DNA from 4 places in the Alteromonas macleodii ATCC 27126 genome. Region 1 is predicted to be linked to each of the others. Evidence: predicted binding sites of a transcription regulator. Region 1 holds the regulator's gene; each other region holds the start of a gene.
What was found. The regulator sigma-54, encoded in region 1, starts transcription at its own class of promoters, with help from an activator protein. The targets are predictions, from matches to a motif close to GTTGGCACGNNNNTNGNNT.
Positions count from the first base shown of each region.

Region 2: MASE_RS04570 (flagellar assembly protein T N-terminal domain-containing protein) is a predicted target of sigma-54. The motif match lies at 3,961-3,979, and genes of this name have one in related genera.
Region 3: glnK (P-II family nitrogen regulator) is a predicted target of sigma-54. The motif match lies at 1,159-1,177, and genes of this name have one in related genera.
Region 4: MASE_RS04345 (DUF3192 domain-containing protein) is a predicted target of sigma-54. The motif match lies at 3,114-3,132, and genes of this name have one in related genera.

Region 1 is NC_018632.1:766,064-771,330, reverse strand. Features, by position in the region: gene lptC (LPS export ABC transporter periplasmic protein LptC) at 1-96, shown strand, start outside; gene lptA (lipopolysaccharide transport periplasmic protein LptA) at 65-619, shown strand; gene lptB (LPS export ABC transporter ATP-binding protein) at 622-1,347, shown strand; gene MASE_RS03335 (RNA polymerase factor sigma-54) at 1,421-2,902, shown strand; gene hpf (ribosome hibernation promoting factor) at 2,933-3,220, shown strand; gene ptsN (PTS IIA-like nitrogen regulatory protein PtsN) at 3,234-3,677, shown strand; gene rapZ (RNase adapter RapZ) at 3,762-4,607, shown strand; gene MASE_RS03315 (HPr family phosphocarrier protein) at 4,607-4,879, shown strand; gene mgtE (magnesium transporter) at 5,054-5,267, shown strand, end outside.
Region 2 is NC_018632.1:1,081,893-1,087,159, forward strand. Features, by position in the region: gene MASE_RS04560 (bifunctional diguanylate cyclase/phosphodiesterase) at 1-1,873, opposite strand, end outside; gene MASE_RS04565 (transglutaminase-like cysteine peptidase) at 1,880-2,494, opposite strand; gene MASE_RS04570 (flagellar assembly protein T N-terminal domain-containing protein) at 2,715-3,896, opposite strand; gene MASE_RS04575 (LPP20 family lipoprotein) at 4,197-4,682, shown strand; gene flgN (flagellar export chaperone FlgN) at 4,830-5,261, opposite strand.
Region 3 is NC_018632.1:359,503-364,769, forward strand. Features, by position in the region: gene MASE_RS01550 (AraC family transcriptional regulator) at 1-97, shown strand, start outside; gene MASE_RS01555 (hypothetical protein) at 147-962, opposite strand; gene glnK (P-II family nitrogen regulator) at 1,244-1,582, shown strand; gene MASE_RS01565 (ammonium transporter) at 1,615-2,862, shown strand; gene ggt (gamma-glutamyltransferase) at 3,084-4,775, shown strand; gene MASE_RS01575 (Dyp-type peroxidase) at 4,959-5,267, shown strand, end outside.
Region 4 is NC_018632.1:1,011,820-1,017,086, reverse strand. Features, by position in the region: gene MASE_RS04360 (DUF3549 family protein) at 1-449, shown strand, start outside; gene MASE_RS04355 (DUF3301 domain-containing protein) at 450-752, shown strand; gene MASE_RS04350 (GNAT family N-acetyltransferase) at 1,748-2,395, opposite strand; gene MASE_RS04345 (DUF3192 domain-containing protein) at 2,616-2,981, opposite strand; gene MASE_RS04340 (hypothetical protein) at 3,325-3,591, shown strand; gene syd (SecY-interacting protein) at 3,651-4,193, opposite strand; gene queF (NADPH-dependent 7-cyano-7-deazaguanine reductase QueF) at 4,339-5,199, shown strand.

The DNA of each region.
Region 1 (5,267 bases):
TATGTCATTTTAAGTAATGGGTTTAACGCGAATTTACGCACACAAGAATACGAGCTTTTAGATCATGTACAAACCACTTATTCCCCTAGCAACTAGTTTATTGCTTGCCATCGCTAGCGGTGCGGTACACGCCAGTGAAGATGATTTTTCGCAGCCCATAAAAATAGGCTCGAACACCCAGTTTATCGACGGTAAAAATAAAACCGCGTTGTACAAAGACGACGTACTCATAACTCAAGGCTCTTTGGTTATTGAAGCTGACGAAGTGGAAGTAATTGCCACTGACGGTGGTGGTCGTGAAATATTTATTGCTAGAGGAAAGCCTGCAAGCTATTCCCAGCAATTGGAAGACGGCACGCCAGTTTCGGCAAAAGCTAATGAAATACGCTATGAAGTGGTGAACCGAACGATTTCTCTTGCTGGAAACGCAGAGTTGAAACAAGACACCAGTAAAGTACAGGGTGACAACATCACGTTCGATATGATTACCGAGCAATTGCTAGCGACTGGCGGCGCAGGTAAGGATGGTGAGGGTCGAGTGACCACAGTATTCACACCTGAGACCATTCGCAAAACTTCGTCTAAGAAAGACAAAAAAGACAACGAGGGCAATGAATAGCAATGGCAACTTTGAGCGCTAAAAATCTTGCTAAGGCTTACAAGTCAAGACAGGTTGTTCGAGATGTAAGTCTGTCTGTCTCAACGGGTCAAATTGTTGGTCTTCTTGGCCCAAATGGCGCTGGTAAGACCACCACATTCTACATGATTGTTGGTTTAGTGAATCTGGATAAAGGCAAGATTGAAATCGACGACAATGAGCTAACTCATCAGCCCATGCACGAGCGCGCACGCCGCGGAATTGGCTACCTACCGCAGGAAGCCTCTATTTTCAGAAAGCTCACAGTGCATGAAAATATCATGGCCATTTTGCAAACCCGTAAAGATTTAAATTCACAACAGCAAGAAGAAGAAGCTGATGCGCTACTTGATGAATTTAATATTAACCATATACGTAATAGTACGGGGATGAGTTTGTCAGGGGGCGAACGCCGTCGCGTTGAGATTGCCCGCGCTCTGGCAGCAAAACCGCAATTTATTTTGTTAGACGAACCATTTGCTGGTGTTGATCCAATATCAGTTAATGATATAAAGAAGATAATACAACATCTTCGCGATAGGGGTATTGGAATCCTTATCACAGACCATAACGTACGAGAGACATTGGATGTTTGTGAAAAGGCGTACATTGTGAGTCATGGCGAGCTTATTGCGCAAGGAACGGCGGAACAGGTTTTAAGTAATCAAAAAGTAAGGGATGTATACCTAGGCGAACAATTCAGGCTATAGTTAATGTAACCGAATTGCCATTTTTCAGTTTCGCTCTGGTATATTCAATTTAGAGCATTTAAATAAGACGTAGATGAAACCATCTTTACAGCTAAAATTTAGCCAACAACTTACCATGACACCACAGCTTCAGCAGGCCATTAAACTGCTGCAGCTTTCTACACTTGATCTTCAACAAGAGATCCAAGAAGCGCTCGATTCTAATCCGCTATTAGAAGTTGAAGAAGGTAACGACGAGCCGCAACTAGAAAAGAACAATATCGACAACGATGACAGCGGCTCTGAGGCCACTGCTTCTGCATCTAGTGACACACTAGAAGCCGGCGATGCACTTGAGAAAAACGATCTTCCCGATGAGCTGCCAATCGACAGCACATGGGACGAATACTACTCTGCTTCATCTTCGCCAGCTCCGGGTCCATCCAATGACGACGAGCAAATCTTCCAAGGTGAGACTACTGAAGATATTCAAGAGCACCTTCTTTGGCAAATGCGCCTTACCCACTTCTCGGATACCGATCGCGCAATCGCTACAGCAATCATCGACTCTATTGACGAGTCAGGTTATTTAACCGTTACCCTTGATGATATTTTAGAAGCGGTTAACGATGATGATATGGAAGAGCCGATTGAAATGGACGAAATAGAATGTGTGCTTAAGCGCATTCAGATGTTCGACCCTATTGGTTCTGGCTCACGCTCTCCACAAGAATGTTTGATGGTGCAATTGCGCCAGTTTTCAGAAGACACACCGTGGCTTGCTGAAGCAAAGCAACTGATTGAAGAGTACTCTGACTTACTGAGCAGCAAAGACTATCGTACGCTTATGCGTAAAAGCCGATTGAAAGAAGATCAGCTACGCGAGGCAATGCGTTTACTGCAAACCTTGAATCCTCGCCCAGGTAGTGCTTTAGTTACTAAAGAGCCTGAGTACGTTATTCCTGATGTCTCAGTAACCAAGAAAAATGGCCGTTGGGTGGTTGAGCTGAACCCCGACAGTCTGCCTAAGTTAAGCGTAAATCAACAATACGCTGCAATGAGTCGCCGTGCCAAGAATAGTAGCGATTCACAATTCATCCGCTCACACATGCAAGAGGCTAAGTGGTTCATAAAGAGCCTTGAATCTCGTAACGAAACCTTAATGAAGGTTGCAAACTGCATTGTGCAGCAGCAAATGGGCTTTTTTGAGCACGGCCCGGAAATGATGAAACCAATGGTGCTAAATGATGTCGCAGAAATGGTAGATATGCACGAATCCACTATTTCGCGAGTGACAACGCAAAAGTACATGCATACGCCACGTGGAATCTTCGAATTGAAGTATTTCTTCTCAAGCCACGTTGCAACAGAGTCTGGTGGTGAATGTTCATCTACAGCGATTCGTGCATTGATCAAGAAATTAGTGGCCGCTGAAAAGCCTAGCAAGCCGCTAAGTGATAGCAAGATTGCTTCATTGTTGGCCGAACAAGGCATTAAAGTTGCCCGGCGAACAATAGCAAAGTACCGGGAATCGTTGTCGATCCCGCCGTCGAACCAACGCAAAAGCCTTATTTAATCGGGCTTAATAATATAAGGAAGACGAAATATGCAAATCAACCTTACTGGTCATCATGTCGAAATCACCGACTCTTTGCGTAATTATGTCGATACGAAGTTCAGCAAACTTGAACGTCACTTTGATCACATTTCTAATGTGCATGTCATCCTGAACGTTGAAAAATTAAATCAAAAAGCCGAAGCGACCGTTCATTTAAGTGGCGCTGAAGTATTCGCATCCTCAGAAAATACCGACATGTATGCGGCGATTGACAGCATGGTTGATAAACTCGACCGGCAGGTAATCAAGCATAAGGAAAAACTGAAAAAACATTAGTAGTTAATTAAGCATGGATATACAAGCCATCGTAAGTCTGGACCGCACCGAGTGTGCGGTTCAGTGTAATAGTAAAAAGCGAATTCTTGAGATCATCGCTGATATCGCTGCCAAGCAAAACGAGAACATTGATCAGGCAACGATACTCAACAGTTTGATGGCTCGAGAGCGTATGGGTAGTACAGGCATTGGCAATGGTATCGCCCTGCCCCACGGACGCCTGCCGGGCCTTGAGAAAGTGATTGCCATTGTTGTAACCAGCACGCCAGCAATCGACTTTGACGCCCTTGACGAGAAACCCGTAGACATCTTTTTTGCGCTACTCGTTCCCGAGGAACAGACCGAAGGACACCTTCAAACGCTGGCCACCGTGGCTGGTAAACTAAGCGACAAAGAAACGATTAAAGCAATACGTCGCGCAACGACAAGCGACGATATTCTATCTGCATTAAGTTAAACATTAAGCGCCTATTAACCGTTTAGTAGGCGCCTAATTCAACAACGCGTATGTGATAAAACCAGAGTATTAGGGAGAAAGTAGGTGAAGCTGATAATAATCAGTGGTCGTTCGGGGTCTGGTAAGTCTGTCGCACTTCGCGCATTGGAAGATTTAGGTTATTACTGTGTTGATAATATCCCTGTAAACTTACTTCCCACCTTAACCCATACAGTTGTTGACGAGTACGATCAGGTTGCGGTAAGTATCGATGTGAGAAACTTACCTAAAAATCCTGACGATTTGGTAGAAATTCTAGACTACCTGCCTTCTTCGTGGTCGATGACCATTGTTTACATTGACGCGAGCGATGATGTACTGGTTAAGCGTTTTAGCGAAACACGTCGTCTTCACCCTCTCGCCAAGCTTAATAAATCGCTTTCAGAAGCCATTAAAGCCGAGTCAGCCCTACTTGCTCCTATTGCTGAACGCGCAGATTTATATTTAGACACAGATAAGCTTACCATTCACCAACTGGCAGAGTTAATTCGAGAGCGTATCTTGGGTAAGAAAAGCTCACGCCTTGTGCTTGTGTTTGAGTCGTTTGGCTTTAAGCACGGTATTCCTAAAGATGCGGATTACGTTTTTGATGCCCGCTTTTTACCTAACCCCCATTGGGAGCCCGACCTTAAACATCTGACCGGATTAGACGCACCAGTAGAAGTATTTTTGGGGTCGCAGCCTGTAGTGACCAAGTTCATTTGGCAAATTCAGAATTTAATAACGACATGGCTGCCTCATTTAGAGCGCAATAACAGAAGTTACGTAACCGTAGCGATTGGCTGTACTGGTGGCCAACACCGTTCGGTTTATATCGCACAGACCCTGTCGAAAACCTTCAGTGAAATACACCCTGATGTTCAAATTCGTCATAGAGAGCTGAATCAGTAATGACTATTCAAAAAACGCTAACTATCGTCAATAAGTTAGGGTTGCATGCAAGAGCGGCGACCCAACTGGTTAAACTGGCTAATCAATTCGACGCTAAAATCATCTTAAAAAAAGGCGATAAAGAAGCAGACGCAAGCAGTGTATTGGGATTAATGATGCTTGAAAGCCATCAAGGTGAACAGGTAGACGTGATTGTGGACGGCAGTGATGCTGTTGATGCACTTGCAGCTATTGAAGAGCTTATTGAGGGCAGATTTAACGAAGACGAATAGTCTTACTTGCCCAATCCATTGACCAATTAATCAACACTTAGCGCAGTTATCTTAAAATCCTGCGCAAAACCTACGCAATTATCATGACAGACTCATCATAATTGCGATATTCTACGCCCACTTAGGCTCTATGGCCTGCATTGTTCATCTTTTAGCTTGTAGGAATAACGCCTTATGGCAGAAGCGCTTGTTTCTAAATACGTACAAACTCAGTTACGCGCACTCAACGCTGCGTTGACCAACGGTCAATTCGTATCTGTACGTAAGCTTCTGCTTGAATTACCGCCTTCAGACGTCGCCCACATTCTTGAATCTAGCCCTAGCAGAACCCGTGACGAATTATGGGAGCTCATTGATGGTGACTTTCACGGCGACATTTTAGAAGAAC
Region 2 (5,267 bases), 320 kb from region 1:
CTATAAAGAGCGCTTGATGGTCAGAGCGTTTAACGCCGTCGGCGTATACTTTAATACCGAAAGTATGCGCCAGTGAGCAGAAGCCTCGAAGAAAAGCGTGATTAGCTGGGTTGAAGTCTATGTCGGCCATAAATGCGGAATCAATTTTCACATAGTCTAGCCCCATCTCTTGCACATCTAACAGTTGCGAGAACGATTCGCCTACACGTTTAAGGCCTATTTCGCATTCTTTAGCTTTTAGCGTAGTGCAAAAGTCGCTAAATTCGTCAGGGAAACGTGTTGCGGTAGATTCCCTTACCTCGAAGCACAGCTGTTTAGCTGCTTTGAAGTTGGTGCCTATTTGATAATAAAGCTGTGCAAGAATTTCAGGGTCTAGCATGAACTGTTCAGAGCAAAGAAAAGCAAACTTTGATCCTGTGCCAGAACGGTTGATGTAATCAATAAGGTGAATAATGGTTGTCAGTTCTAACTGTGGCAACAAACCTAAGTAACGTGCCCAGTGAGTATAGAACCCGCTCTTTCTAAGCTCGCCGTCTATGTTCACCCCAGCCCAGCTTTGGTAATGAACCAAATTTCTGTCTATGTCGAGCACTGGGAAATTAAATGTTTCTACATCGCGCTCATCGATAGCACGTTTGAGCTCTTGCTCCCATCGTTTCTCTTCCACAAGTGAAATGAATTCTCTTAGCGGAGCCTCGACAAACGGTTCGTCCATTTCATCCGCTTCGGCTTCATCTATCATTGCATCAGCGCGCATAAGTGCGTTTGAAAAGCTATCATCCGGTCGTAATTTCACAACCGACTGAAAGACTTGAGGGTCGCCTTCGCGGCTAAATGCACTCAAACACGCACCGTGTAATGCTTCAGAAATAGTGACGGCGTCGTGGGTTTCGGTGAGGAGAATAGCAAACTCGTTTTTTTGCATTCTAGCAATACGACTGTCGGTGAAAAGGTGATGATGCATAGAAAGGCAATCATTAATTTCTTCAACGAAATCTCGAATACGATTTTTACGTATATTGGCCGGGGAGCGCAAGAAGCCTTCGCCCTCAGTAAATCTCACAAAAAAGACGCAGTTAATGCCTTCTGTATCGCGAAAGGCAAGTTGGCCTTTTAAAATCGATATAAAATAGTCCCTGTTGGCGACACCAGATTCGTCGTCGAATTGGGTTTTATAGCGCATGAGATCAAGGCGGGTATTCTCCTCCTCCATGATCTTCTTGGACGTTCTCGCTAAGAAGTTCATCGCGCGAACCACACGTTTGAGTTCTAACGTACGAGGTTCGGGCAGTTGAACAAATTTCATTTCACCAAAAGACTCGGCTTGATTAACAACGCCATCCAGAGGTCGAATAATAAAGCGAAGAGCCCACGCGCCTATTATTCCTGAGAAGATACCTACAAGGGACAAGCCAAAAATGAGCCGTTGAGTAGCGCGCCACATAGATGCGACGGCGAAGCTGGTGTCGGTTTCAACATATATCGTACCGTACTGACCCCACCCCTCGCTAACCTGAGCAATACCTGGATTGACATTCGGTGAGAAATTGTCTGCAAACCATCTGGGCGTGTCTTCATCTAATTGCACTTCGTGGGTATGGGCAGACACAATTTCGCCGTCCGCTTTTTGAAGTACAATTGTTGCGTAGTGTCCTATATCGAATTGGGACATGATGAAAAGGTCTAAAGATACGGGGTCTTTTTCTAATCCACTTAGCGTTAACGCCATCATACTGGCGTTATCTAAGTTTTTTGAGTAAAGCTGTTCTTCTACGTATTGCTTCGTAGTAATTCCATGAATTGTCACGCTACCTGCAATTGCAACAAGGACAACGACTACAATGGCGAGCCACAATTCTCTTGTTATTGACATAGACTCCTAGGACCTTCTGCTAATCCCCTCTTGCTTCATGCGCTCAATAACGTCACGCCACCTAGATAGTCTACTGGTAGACGAAGAAACCTGTGACGTTTTGCCCGGTTGCCATATACCTGAGTCGTTAAAACTAAAAACAGGTATAAGGTCTGTGCGCTGTGAGCCGGGTAATACATTAGACACTAAGCTGTCTAGCACAAGGGGATCCGATGAAGGGGAGTCATAGTACCCTAAAACCATATGTGCTTGTGTTACTCGACTTCTACCAATCTTCGCTTTTACATAAATTAGGCGAAGTTTAGAACTATCGATACCTAAGTGTAGCAGAGCTACGTATTTTGCAATGGCATAATCCTCACAATCTCCGCGAGAATGGCCAAAAAGTTCAGAAGGGGTTGCCCAGTAGTCTTTTTCTTTAAACACAATATCGTCAGTAGCATACTGAATATGCTCATCAAAGAAAGCGTTTACACCAAGCAATTGATCTTTGACACCCTTACTTTCAAGAGCGTGTAGGGCAGCTTCTAGCGCTGCAACGTGTGATGCTTTATCAGCTCCAAATTTATTTTTTACTTCCTGTTCAAGCTTTGGAAACTCGATTACATACTGATCCTTCATTTGCTGTCCAGCCAGTAGCAGGGCCACTAATGCTAAGCAGTGCGACGCAAATAGAGAAAGGGTCATAACTTCATTATTTTAGTTATACTAAAGTATAGGCGAGAGTAACCTTCTTCACCTAAAGTTTAAGTATAATTTGCTATACGTAGTTATAGGTATAACATGGCTGTGCTGATAAACCAACCATGATTTCGAATGCTAAAGTGGAAATCGAGAAAGACTATTTTTTTACTACAAAATCGTGTTCTTGAATGTTTGCGATAATTCCTGCACCTTCGTTTACTACTAGAGACGAATTACCGTAGGCACTACTCACTACAAATTTGCCAGGATATAGTGAGTACTGTAAGTATTTACGGCCACGGTTATCGACAATCTCTTTAGCTTGATAAAGGTATAGTTCATCTTTTTCAGAAATGCCATTGTCTCTGCCTAAAGATACAGAAATTTTATCGCCGGCAACATTAATCACTCTACCTGTCATTGGCTGGCATGCAGTGGCTTCTTTTATATCTTCAATCGCTTCTGCTATTGTCGCGTTGACAGTTTGCCCATAAAGCGACTGCCAAAACTTCGTCGAAAATTCATCTACATCTTCGAATCTGTCGAATGTCCATTCTCCTTGATTCTGATAAGACTTAGTCAACAACAGGCCTCCATTAATGCCGTCATAGACCTGAACGGTCATAGCAAAGGAGCGTCGAGAAGTACCCTCACGCCACGGTGTAAAAACCGAAGCCTTTTCCCGTGTCACGCTTAAATCATCTATCATGCCCACCAGCACAAATTGAGTATTACTTTGCGCTGAAAGCGTGCGTACATTTTGGTCAGTATATCGACTGTCAAATTTTGCAGTATGTGGCGCGATATAGATAATATCTAGGTTTTCAGTTTTATTTCGCATGGCCTGCGCTAACTGCTGGGTGAATGAAGCATCGAAATTGGGAATATTACCCTGTGTTAGTTGCGCTCTGTTACGTACCCTGAAATGTGTGGTAGCGAAATGTTTTTGGTCATTTTGTGCGGCACACACTTTTCCTCTTGGAAAAATGTCAGCGCGAATACTTACCGTAATCACATCGCCGCTATAAACTTCATCAACTAGTTCCAGTTGTTCAACTTCGCCGGTAGAGCGAATGGTCATCTCTTCATTTTTAAGAAGACCATTTGTAAGCTTGGCGACACTATGAACTGATGCGCCTGCAAAAAGCATGGCTTGCTTAAGTGCCTCTTGGGTAGCCGCATGTCTGGCAGTTTCCTTATCGCCATTTCGCACCACAGCCTGTCCTGTAGCCTCGTACCACACGGCATTTGCTTGCCCAACCAAAAATGCAAACAGGCAAATTACCGCCACGACAGCATTTAAAATAGTTACCAGCGTTGTTTTGCTAATATGTCGCACCGCACACCTCTGGAGGTTTTTGTCTAACTGCGCTATGCAAAGCGCCCGCTTTATAAAGCAAAGTATGCGAAAAGAGTGCCAGTTGATGTGGTTTCATCGCCATTAAATCGATCGGGCGCATATCTTGCACATATCTTGCAACGCGTATCTTGCAAAAGGTTTGTAAAAAGCGTCAGTTTAAATACGTCAAAATCTGCTACCGCGAGTATGGCAGTATCTCGTAGTTACAAGGCTGCCACCGACGAGAGCAGCGTAACTACACATTTGATTTTATTAATAATGTAATTTGGAAATGAAACTATGTGCTTGAAAAAAATACATAAATCAAAATCGCTGCTGCTGTCTTGCTTTCTTGGTTTAGCAATAAGCACTGGTGGATGCGGCATTATTGATAAACACGTTGAGTGGGAAACAATAGAACCAGAAAGCTATCCCGTGCTCAAGGCGGTAGGCTACGCGCCGATTTCTTCTCAGCATGGCGAAAGCGACAGCATGAAGCTTATAATGGCGATGAAAGCGTCAAAATTAGATGCATACCGAGAGCTCACTGAACAAGTCTATGGTCAAAAAATTGAAGGCAATCAGTCTCTGTCTCACTTGGTTATAGATAGCGAAACATTGCGAGCATCTGTAGAGGGGGTCATTAGAGGCGCTGAAGTCGTAAAAGCCTATCCGGTAGGTGAAGATACATACGTCACCGAACTCGCTTTAGATATGCAGCAGGTTTACGATATATATCTGTCGACCGCAAAACCGCGCCGAGTAAAGGATGTTAAGTATTATTAAACGTTAGCGAAAGGGGTGTTTGCGCAAGTGGCTGTATCGTGAAGTCTTAAAACATGCGCAAATTCACAGAGATATAATTTACTTTTACCGGTTAAGGCTTAATGGTTAAAGCTCGCTGAGTGGGGTTTACTGAAATCGCAAAAAAAATTAGGCGCTCACTCCCGACCCTAAAATCCCGCCTTTCGGCTTTCCTTTTTTGTCATAGGTGAGCGATTCTTTGGCACGAACTTCCATCATCAAGTTACGTAAGTGTGTGAGGCGTAGCTGTCCTTGCTCTACGGCTTTTTGATTGACCTGCGTGCGGTATTTGCAATCGTCCAGAAGTTTCTTTGCATTAGCCATTAATGCTTCATCTTCTTCTGACATTGAGCCTTGATTGCTAATTGTGCGCTCAATGCTTCCATCGAGAGCCTGAATAGACGTTAACAGTGCTGTCTTTTCGTCTAATAAGTTCATTAAAGATTCTGCGTCTCGCGAACTGATAAGTTGCAATTCTTTTTCAAGCAATACGGCAAGTGAAGACAGTTGCTCCACTTGCTTTATTAGTGCTTGTGTCAATTGGCTTGCTTGTTCAGTCACGTTAGC
Region 3 (5,267 bases), 410 kb from region 1:
TATAGCTCAGCTAACAGGGTATGAAGATGTTGCAGCATTCAGTCGCCGGTTCAAAGCGTATTTCGGGCGACCCCCTAAGTTTTTCAAAAGAAAGTGACTGTGATAAGGGCTTACCTCACATGACGGTAAATCGTTGATAGAGAGGGCTAGTTAATCTCTTCGTCTTTAGGAAGTTTATTGACTCTGGCTTCTATAAAACGTTTGTGGTCGTCCATTTTGGTGCATTCTAAGGTTCCACCAGCAATTCCACTCAATATCGCCAAAGTTTTATTGGTCGTACTGCTACAGTTTACGCGTTTTGAAGGGCGTCGATTTTCATTAGCTTGTATTTGCTGTGTGCTTGGCCCGCTAAGCACAGGACTATTTTTACGCTCTTGAAATGCTTTTGCTGCCTGTTCTGCGTCTTCAGCGACTTTGTCACTGTGATACTTTTCAAAGTAGAGGGCTGCGCCATCTTTTACCGATAGATTCAACGAGCCTGCGCGCCGATTTGCGTCTTTTGATAAAGTGGGCGACGGCAGTGTATTAGTCGGCTTACTTTCAATGGGTACCTGCTGTGTATCGGGCTCAGCATTTTTCTGCTGCTTGGGCGCAGGGCTTTCTACAATTTCATTCTTACTATCAAGTGCTTCAGTCGCTTTGGTTGCGTCAGGCTTCAACTCAATTTCTTGCCTTTTAGGGGAAACATCGATTGGTTTAGTTTCTTGTGGTTTAGCTTGGGCAGAAGGGCGTGGAACGGGGGGATAGTACAGTCTGGCGCTTATCTCCGGCGTTCGCTCCAAAACATTTACTCGTGCTTTTTGGTTGTTGATGCCCATTTGAGAAAGTATGACCACTACGATGACCCCAAATACATGTGCACAGCCCGAAATTAATAGTGGGCGCCACGCCGTTTTCTTTGCAACGGAATGGTGTTCAATGCTGCGCTCAGGCGCAAAGAAAGATGGGGTGATAGTCGTCATAGTAAACTACAGACCATGGGCCCTATCGAATAGTTCCATCCTAATTTCATCGCACTTTTTAGTCCTCTCACCTTACCGCAACCTCATACCGCTTCAAAATTGGGCAAATTTTTAACAGTGCACCATTAGTGTGCATTATTTTTGTGCGTTCATGAAGCGTTTGCTTGTATGTATTTGATTTATTTGGCTAATCATTTGTGGCATGGCTCTTGGTTTATCTTCCCATAGTTGGAAACACGACCATAAATCACAGAATAACCAAAACAAACTGGGAGCAACTCATGAAACTAGTCACAGCGATCATCAAGCCGTTCAAGCTAGATGATGTTCGTGAAGCCATTTCAGAAATCGGTATCGACGGTTTGACCGTGACCGAAGTGAAGGGCTTTGGACGTCAAAAAGGACACACTGAACTTTACCGCGGAGCGGAATATCAGGTGGATTTTCTACCTAAAGTCAAACTGGAAATTGCTGTTCAGGATGATCAAGTAGAGCGCCTGGTAGAAGCCATCGTTGGCGCTGCCAAAACAGGCAAAATTGGAGACGGCAAGGTGTTTGTTTACGACCTTGAACACGCCGTTCGTATTCGAACTGGTGAGTCGGATAGCGACGCGCTGTAAGCCACAACGATATATTTGCGGAGAAAACCATAATGGAAATCACTTTTGAACTTGGGTATGCGCTAGATACCTTTTATTTTCTAATCTGCGGTGCACTGGTTATGTGGATGGCTGCAGGTTTTGCGATGCTTGAAGCAGGTCTTGTTCGAGCGAAAAACACCACAGAAATTCTAACTAAAAACGTGGCGCTATTCGCTATCGCTTGCACTATGTACATGATTTGCGGTTACGGCATTATGTACGGTGGCGGCGACTGGGGTCCATTCCTAAGCGGTATCATGGCTGATGGCGCAACAGGTGTCGCTGAAGAGCCAGCAACATATGCACCTTCTGCTGACTTCTTCTTCCAAGTAGTATTTGTTGCAACAGCAATGTCTATCGTATCTGGTGCGGTAGCTGAGCGTATGAAGCTTTGGGCATTCCTAGCGTTCGCAGTTGTTATGACGGGCTTCATCTACCCAATGGAAGGTGCTTGGACATGGGGCGGCGAAGCAGTATTCGGTATGTATACGCTTGGCGACCTTGGTTTCTCTGACTTTGCAGGTTCAGGTATTGTTCACATGGCTGGTGCAGCTGCTGCTCTTGCTGGTGTTCTTGTGCTTGGTGCTCGTAAGGGTAAATACACCGCTGACGGTAAAGTAAACGCGATTCCAGGTGCAAACTTACCGCTTGCAACTTTAGGTACATTTATCCTGTGGATGGGTTGGTTTGGCTTCAACGGCGGTTCAGTACTGGCTACTGCAACTGTTGAAAGTGCAAACTCAGTAGCGATTGTATTTATGAACACAAATGCTGCAGCTGCTGGTGGTGCAATTGCTGCACTTATCGTAGCACGCATTCTATTCGGTAAAGCTGACCTAACTATGGTACTTAACGGTGCACTAGCCGGTCTTGTGGCTATTACAGCAGAGCCTTCAACACCTACACCATTACAAGCTACTTTGTTCGGCGGCCTTGGTGGTATTTTAGTAGTGCTTAGCATTGTTGCACTAGACAAGCTTAAGATTGACGATCCAGTGGGCGCAATTTCAGTTCACGGCGTGGTAGGTCTTCTAGGTCTTATCCTTGTACCTTTCACTAACGATGGTTCAAGCATCTCTGGTCAGCTAATTGGTGCAGCGACTATCTTTGTATGGGTATTCGTAGTGAGCCTAGTGGTATGGCTAGTGATTAAAGCGGTTATGGGTGTACGTGTGAGCGAAGAAGAAGAATTCGACGGCGTAGACATGAGCGAATGTGGCCTGGAAGCATACCCAGACTTCACAAGCAGCCGTTCGTAAGAGAGTCTCGATTAGGCAACGAAACAACAATAACAATAATGCCTTATTACTTCGTTTAAGCCCCGCTAATGCGGGGCTTTTTTCGTTTCATGCAATGTGTTTTAAGACCATTATTGAGCTTAGGAAAAGAGCCTAGGCGTAATGTGACAATAACGCTACACTATGAATCGATAAACTAACGCTAGATTTATTATCGGCAACGTTTTAGTAAAAGGACGGTTATGACTGCAAGTGTGCGACTTCTACCTTTGATACTGGCTTTCTTTAGTATCAGCTGTTTGGGCTATGACAGAATAACGGGCCAACCCTTTGCAAGTCGCTCAGAAGTTATTGCAAAGAACGGCATGGCAGCAACAAGCCAACCATTAGCTACGCAAGTGGCATTGGATATTTTAAAACAAGGCGGCAGTGCAGTTGATGCAGCTATTGCAGCCAATGCCATGTTAGGTTTAGTTGAGCCTACAGGCAGCGGTATTGGCGGCGACCTATTTGCCATTGTGTGGGATGCAAAAGAAGAAAAGCTAGTCGGCTTAAACGCTTCTGGCCGTTCACCCAGACAGTTAACCAAAGCGGTGTTTGCCGAGCGTGGCTTGCATCAAATTCCAAAATTTGGTCCGCTACCCGTTTCTGTCCCTGGCGCTGTAGATGGCTGGTTTGCACTACACGAAAAATTTGGCAAGCTGCCCATGTCTGCGCTGCTTACCCCATCTATCAAATATGCCCGTGAGGGGTTTCCTGTTTCAGAAGTCATTGCCTATTACTGGCAGATGAATCAAGAGCGAATAGGTCATTATGACGGCTTCGCAGAGACTTTTCTTATCGACGGGAAAGTACCGCAAAAAGGCGATGTTTTTAAAAACCCTGGCTTAGCCGTGACCTATGAAAAGATTGCAACAGGCGGGCGAGATGCTTTTTATAAGGGCGATATCGCACGCACTATCGATGCTTACATGAAGTCTCAAGGCGGCTTTTTGTCATACCAGGATTTGTCGTCACATACCTCGGAGTGGGTAGAGCCCGTCTCTGCTAACTATCGCGGGTATGATGTGTGGGAACTTCCGCCCAACGGACAAGGCATAGCGGCACTACAGATTCTCAATGTGCTTGAGCACTATGATATCGAAGGAATGGGGTTTAACTCAGCAGACTACATCCATACCTTTGTTGAAGCCAAGAAGCTCGCCTTCGAAGATCGCGCTAAGTTCTATGCAGATCCAGACTTCAATGATATTCCTGTCGACTGGTTAATTTCGAAAGAGTATGCCGCTAAGCGCCAGAAGCTCATAGATAATGAACGCGCAGCGAATCGCGTTGATGCGGGTATTTATGAAGGGGATACCATTTATCTGACCGTTGCTGATAAAGAGGGCAATATGGTGTCCTTAATTCAAAGTAACTACCGCGGAATGGGCTCAGGCATGACACCTCCAGGGCTAGGTTTTATTCTTCAAAATAGAGGTGAGATGTTTACGCTTGAAGAAGGGCACTTTAATGAATATCGCCCGGGAAAGCGTCCATTTCACACCATTATCCCGGCTTTTGTAACAAGAAACGGTAAGCCAGTGATGAGCTTTGGCGTGATGGGCGGTGGAACTCAGCCTCAAATGCATGCGCAAATTATTGTAAACATTCTCGACTTCGGAATGAATTTGCAGGAAGCGGGGGATGCTCCACGCATACTGCACAGTGGGTCGAGTAGCCCAACGGGAGCGTTGATGACTGATGGTGGCTATGTGAGCTTAGAATCGGGGTTCAGTGAAACCGTTCAGCGAGAACTCATGGAGCGGGGGCATAAGCTTCAACGCGTGGTAGGCGCGTTCGGTGGCTATCAGGCCATCGCTTGGGACGAGCAGAAAGGTGTCTATTTTGGCGCTTCAGAAACGCGAAAAGATGGACAAGCCGCGGGCTATTAAGCACACTAGTGTAAATAATAGGCGGCGGAGTTAATTTGTTCCCCGTTTGCTGCTTCGCTTTAAAGGGTTTCAAAGTTTGAAGCAGCCGCTACACTTTACGATAAGGTTCGCACAACAAAGCGCGGCGAATGATCGCCAGCAGCGAAACGTCAGAACAAGGCGTTAATAACAACAAGAGCGGCAATGACACAACCACAAAAAGGCCTCTGCGCTGAGCCAAATTTACATGCACAGTATTTATTACTGAACGTCATTGATGACGATAGCCAAGCCGTACGCGCCAAACTATCTCGCGTGCTGGATATATTCGAGCATTTTGAGAATGAGCACTACGAAGCCATGGTAACCGGCGTTGTCGCTATTGGCACCGGTTACTGGGCTGAGGTATACCCCGGTTTGATACCTGTTGAGCTTGCCCCTTTTCCTGATATGCAGTGTGATGATAGAAGTGCCCCCACCATGCCTTGCGATCTCTTCATTCAAATTCGCGCT
Region 4 (5,267 bases), 250 kb from region 1:
TTTTCCTTAACACATTGATGGAAATGAGTGAAAGCGTTTCTCTGCCTGAAAATTTATTAGCGGCGTATTTGGATGAGATAGATAAAAGTGACGACATCAATTTAGCGGCGTTAAGAGGCACGTCAGAGGGTACCTTTAACCCGACCATTAACAACAAACTACTCGAACTATTAAAAAGCGAAAAGTCGCAGAGACTTGATATTTTAAGCGTTATTGCAGCACGTCATTTCGAGCAAATGGAACCACTACTGCTTAGTGCCTTTTTAGAGCAGGCGGCAAACGTTGATGAAAAAGAGGGTCATAAGGGCGCCTTATTCGCAGGCTTCTTTTCAGATTTAGTACAAGTCCCGAAGTTACGCAGACAAGTGCTAACACTCCTGCATTCCAAAGCCAACCCTCAGATTCTCACCAATGCATTTCAACAATTGTTTGCACAAGCGAGAAAGTAAATGACGTTACTTGAGTTAGTGGTGTGGATGGTTATTGGGTTTACTGGCTATCAGTTTTGGCGCATACGGGCTATTTCTGAACGAACAAACGCTTACCTAAAACAATACTGCGATAAACATGGTTTGCAGTTGTTGAGCGTGGCAAGAGCAAAAACTCGGTTCTCGTTTAAATATGGTAAGCCAGACTGGCACAGTGTATTCAACTTTGAGTTCTCGAGTAATGGTGAGGACCGATATACTGGGGAAGTTGAATTAATAGGTGTAAGGGTTATGCGAACAGAGGTGCCGCCGCATAGGGTTTAAGCTTCTATGTCGAAGAGCGTGAGCGGCTCTTAATTCACCATTCAGGCCAGGTTTTACATAACAAGTGCACACGGATTGGTAATAACAACGCAAAAAAAAGGGGAACCTAGCGGCTCCCCTTTTTCCTGGAATTTTGAGTATCCTTCTCCGCGATCCTTTGCGACTAAAATCTTCCCGATTAAAATCCGTATACGCCCCTTTCCATCTACTCTCGCGCCTTCCTGTGCGAGCTACACATCCATGCGTAGGTCCCTTTCCTTTTATCCTAATTTACTGTACATCCTTCATACAGTGTTCCTCTTCCTGAGGCTGTCCTTGTCAGACTCCGCTGACGTTCCCTTCCCTCATTCCATTATTTGCTGTACATCCTGCTACAGCTTTGCCAATCCTTTAGCATGTCCTTCTTTCGTCCTTGGTTTGCTCGTCCATGCAAACTAGAAATTCCTTAATGGCTATCCTGCCGTTGGCTTCTTGCCTCTAGCTCCTTGCTAGCTCTCGTCCATTTTTCCCTGCTACATCCTGTATGCGAAGTCCTTTCACATTTTACGTCCCTGAATCCCTTTATATCCTTTAAAATCCGTTTCTAACATCCTGTTAATGCAGTGTCCTATCTGCTTTCCTTTCCCTTTCCCCACTGCCTTGTGGGAGTCTCATCCTTAAGTTGTCCTAACTTATTCCGTTGATGATCCTTGACTCAATCCGTGACTCGTCGTGTTTCCTTGTGACATGTTCATAGTATCCCTTCCAATTATTACCGCCATATTGAATTACAGAGATTTAAGAAAGATTCTTGTACGACTTTTGACTAATTTTTAAAAACTTCAATATAATCAATAGCTTTATACTTTAGTATAAATTAATCTTTCATCATTTAGGTAAGATCACTCACAGCGTTTGTAGGAAATGTCTTACAAACGCTGTAGTAAATTTGGTGTAAAGATTGGAACTGCAACTGGTGAGGTTTTGGTAGGAGTATCACATCGAATAAAAAAACATCATTTTAGCCTGAACATTACCTCACCGTTCACATGAGAAAGGCTTAGTTGTCCTACAACCTGATAATTGTCATCGTTAAAGAAAGCGCGATGTTTTTCTATGGTCACGAACACCGAAACACCCTCACTTTTTTCATCTTCCTCTACCACGCTATCAATAGCGCCAAGTAATATATGCCCAAGCCCATGATGTTGATAATCTGGATGCACTGCGATGAAACTCAGCATGTGGAAGTTATCGGCGGGAACTAATGCTCGCACTTTTTCTTCTTTCTCTAGCATTTGCTTTGTACCGAACAAACCTGCCGTTAAAAGCATCCGCAATCTCCAGTGCCAGTAACGTCCTGAACCAAATGCTGCATCGGGCGCGGTCAAGCATGCAACGGCAATAAGCCGCTCATCATCGAACAGGCCAATCATCGGCTGCTCTGCAACCCAAAATGCATTGAGCTCTTCACGGATAGCTGACCGTAGACGGCTTTCATAACCTTCTTTTTCTGCTTGGAAAATGTCAATGAACAATGGGTCATCTACATACGCATTGTAAAGAATAGAGGCGGCAACTTTAAGATCATCTACAGATAGATAGATGGCTTTAACCGTGTCTTGCAAGGGGGCTATTGCATTATTAATAGCATCAGTATTCATCAGGGGCTCCTTGTACGCAAAGTTATACAGCTGCTTTTACCCATTTAAATAAAATGGGAGAAGTGGACACTACCGCACAACTTTTATCATTGCGCCAACCACCCACTTAAACTGATTAAACTTTAGCCTACGCGAAAAACCCCTGCATGTTAACTTTTTATTAACATTTAAAAACAGTTAGTAATGCCTACTTTCGTAATCAATTACCAACTAACGATTGTTAGTGCATTAAGCTATAAGCACTGTCACCCCAGCCAACTAAATTTCCATTTCTGAAAACCAACGGCGTACACTCGTCTTTTGTGGTGATACCATCGCCCATCGTTTTTTGAGTTCGGTAGTAAAGTACGCGATATGTGCCGTCTTGCTTTTCGAACAGTTCGTTGAAATCCGCAACGCCCATTTTTCTCAATACACTTTCGTAAGTTGTCCCTGTTTCAAGATTCGCGATGTGTTTACGATTGTTAAACTCTCTGTCTTCCCAATCAGCACCATAGTGACTATCTGAACCGCCACCTACTGATACGACACAACCTGAAAGCAAAACTGAAGATGCCAAAGCTACTGAAAGAAGAACCGTTTTCATGTGAATTCCTTAATTATGTGTGTTGTTTTTATTCGATACTACGCCTACTTTGTGAACCGACACTGAATAGACATAAATGCGCTAACGTAAGAACCACTGCGTTTATGCGTGATAATGTAAGTTATGATTGGTAAACAAGATTAAGGCCAAAAATTAAATCATTGATTTTTATACCAATCTTAATAACACCAATCTACGAAGGCTTTGAAAAATAGTGAAATCAGTAACTTATTAGTGAAATTGACTACGTAGACAGGCTACACTGCTAATATTCATGACTTTCAACCATTTTCGTATTATGAGTAACGCTAACCTGCAGCAACTTCACGTTTTGTGCCTTCAAATGCATAAAGAAGGAAAAACACCGTCCGTAGGCATTTTACGTGCAAAAGCTCCCTTTAAGGTATCGGTAACCGAAGCTATTGAAGCGATTAAGCGATTTAACGCACACAAACCTAAGTTAGAGGTATCTAAGGACGAAAACGTAGCACAACATAATCCTGTCGCCACAACTGATGAATTAGGCAATTTGCATGCACGGGTAGAGTCATTAGAAAAAGAAGTGGCGGAGTTAAAGCGGACGCTACATCAAATTATTAACGCCCAATAGCTTTTAGTCTTGCAGGCCGGTAATTTTAGGTCTGATTGACGTCAGTCAACGCATTAACGTTATATAGCAGGTGTAAGCTGCTCAATAAACACCGCAAGAGATGGCGCAAGAATTTTGGCAGGCTCTCTGCCAACCTGCTCGAGTGCCACTTCGCCACTTTCGTTGACAACGGTTAAAATAAAATCATCTTCGTCAGTTAAACCAAAAAACAATGTTGGCGCTTGCCTAAGTCTTTGCTTCATCAACAAATGCCCAATCAAGTTTTGCTGTAATCTTTCAAAATCTTCGGTATTGAAAACTTGAAGCAATTCACAGTGACCTTGCGGGGAGTTAGCCTTTAAATTATCGCTGTAGTAACGAGTAAAATACTCGCAGTAGTCAGGATTTAGCTTTAGCGATAATGCCTCTTCAACATTACTGAAAGACTGCACAGGCGATTGAAGCGTAGGAGACCATCTTACAAGCTCACCGTCTTGCGCCGTCGTCTCATAGCACGGCGAGGGCCACTCGCTATCAAATGCTATCTTGAGTCCCTCGGCCTCGGCCTGTTCGACATAAGATGATACAAATTTATCTAATTGTGCTGAAATTGTTAGAGCCATTATGACGTTACCTGCGTATTTTTGGGGTACACTATACAACTAAACAGTTAAGTCAATACTAGGGTTAATTCTACTGCGCCGTAAGACTGTGTGCCGCTGTGCAGTTCAACAATTTAAATCCCGCGTAGATACATAAAAGGTTCTTATGTCGACGGACAACTCACCTCAAAAAATTACTATCTCTGCACCTGATGACCTCTCTTTGGGTAAACAGGTTGACTATGAATTTGAATATAATCCTGGCTTGTTGCAAGGCGTGCCGCGCAGTTTAAGTCGTGATACGTTAAACTTGGCTGGCTCAGGTTTACCTTTTGATGGTATCGACACTTGGACAGGATACGAACTTTCTTGGCTAAATTTAAAGGGTAAACCTAATGTGGCAATTTTAGAATGCCACGTTCCTATTACCTCAAAGAACCTAATCGAATCAAAATCATTTAAGCTATATTTGAATAGCTTCAACCAAACAAAATTCGCTTCAGCAGAGGACGTACGACAAGTGCTTCAAGCGGATTTGTCAGCGTGCGCAGGAGAGCCTGTCGAGGTAAAGCTAATTCTTCCAGAGCAGTTTTCTTCGCTACAATTCCAAGAATTTAACGGAACCTTGTTAGATAGTCTGGATGTAGAAATCGATCAATATTCCCCTAATACTCAATATTTGACTGTTGCGAAAAATGAAACAGGAATTCAAGAGACGCTTGTTTCTCATTTACTTAAATCTAATTGTTTAATCACAAGTCAGCCAGATTGGGCTAGTATTCAAATAAGGTATGAAGGAAAAGCTATTGAACACGAAGGGCTTTTAAAATATCTAATTAGCTTTAGGCAACACAACGAGTTTCATGAGCAATGCGTTGAGCGCATTTACAACGACATCATGCAGCATTGTCAGCCAGATAAGTTAACCGTTTGTGCGCGTTACACACGACGAGGGGGTTTAGATATCAACCCTTTCCGTTCAAATTACGAAGCGCCTTATGCTAATCATCGTCAAGCACGTCAGTAATATAACGGTGAAGTACCTACCAACGCTACCTAAGCCGCGGCAGTAATAGCGAATTAGAACAAAGACGA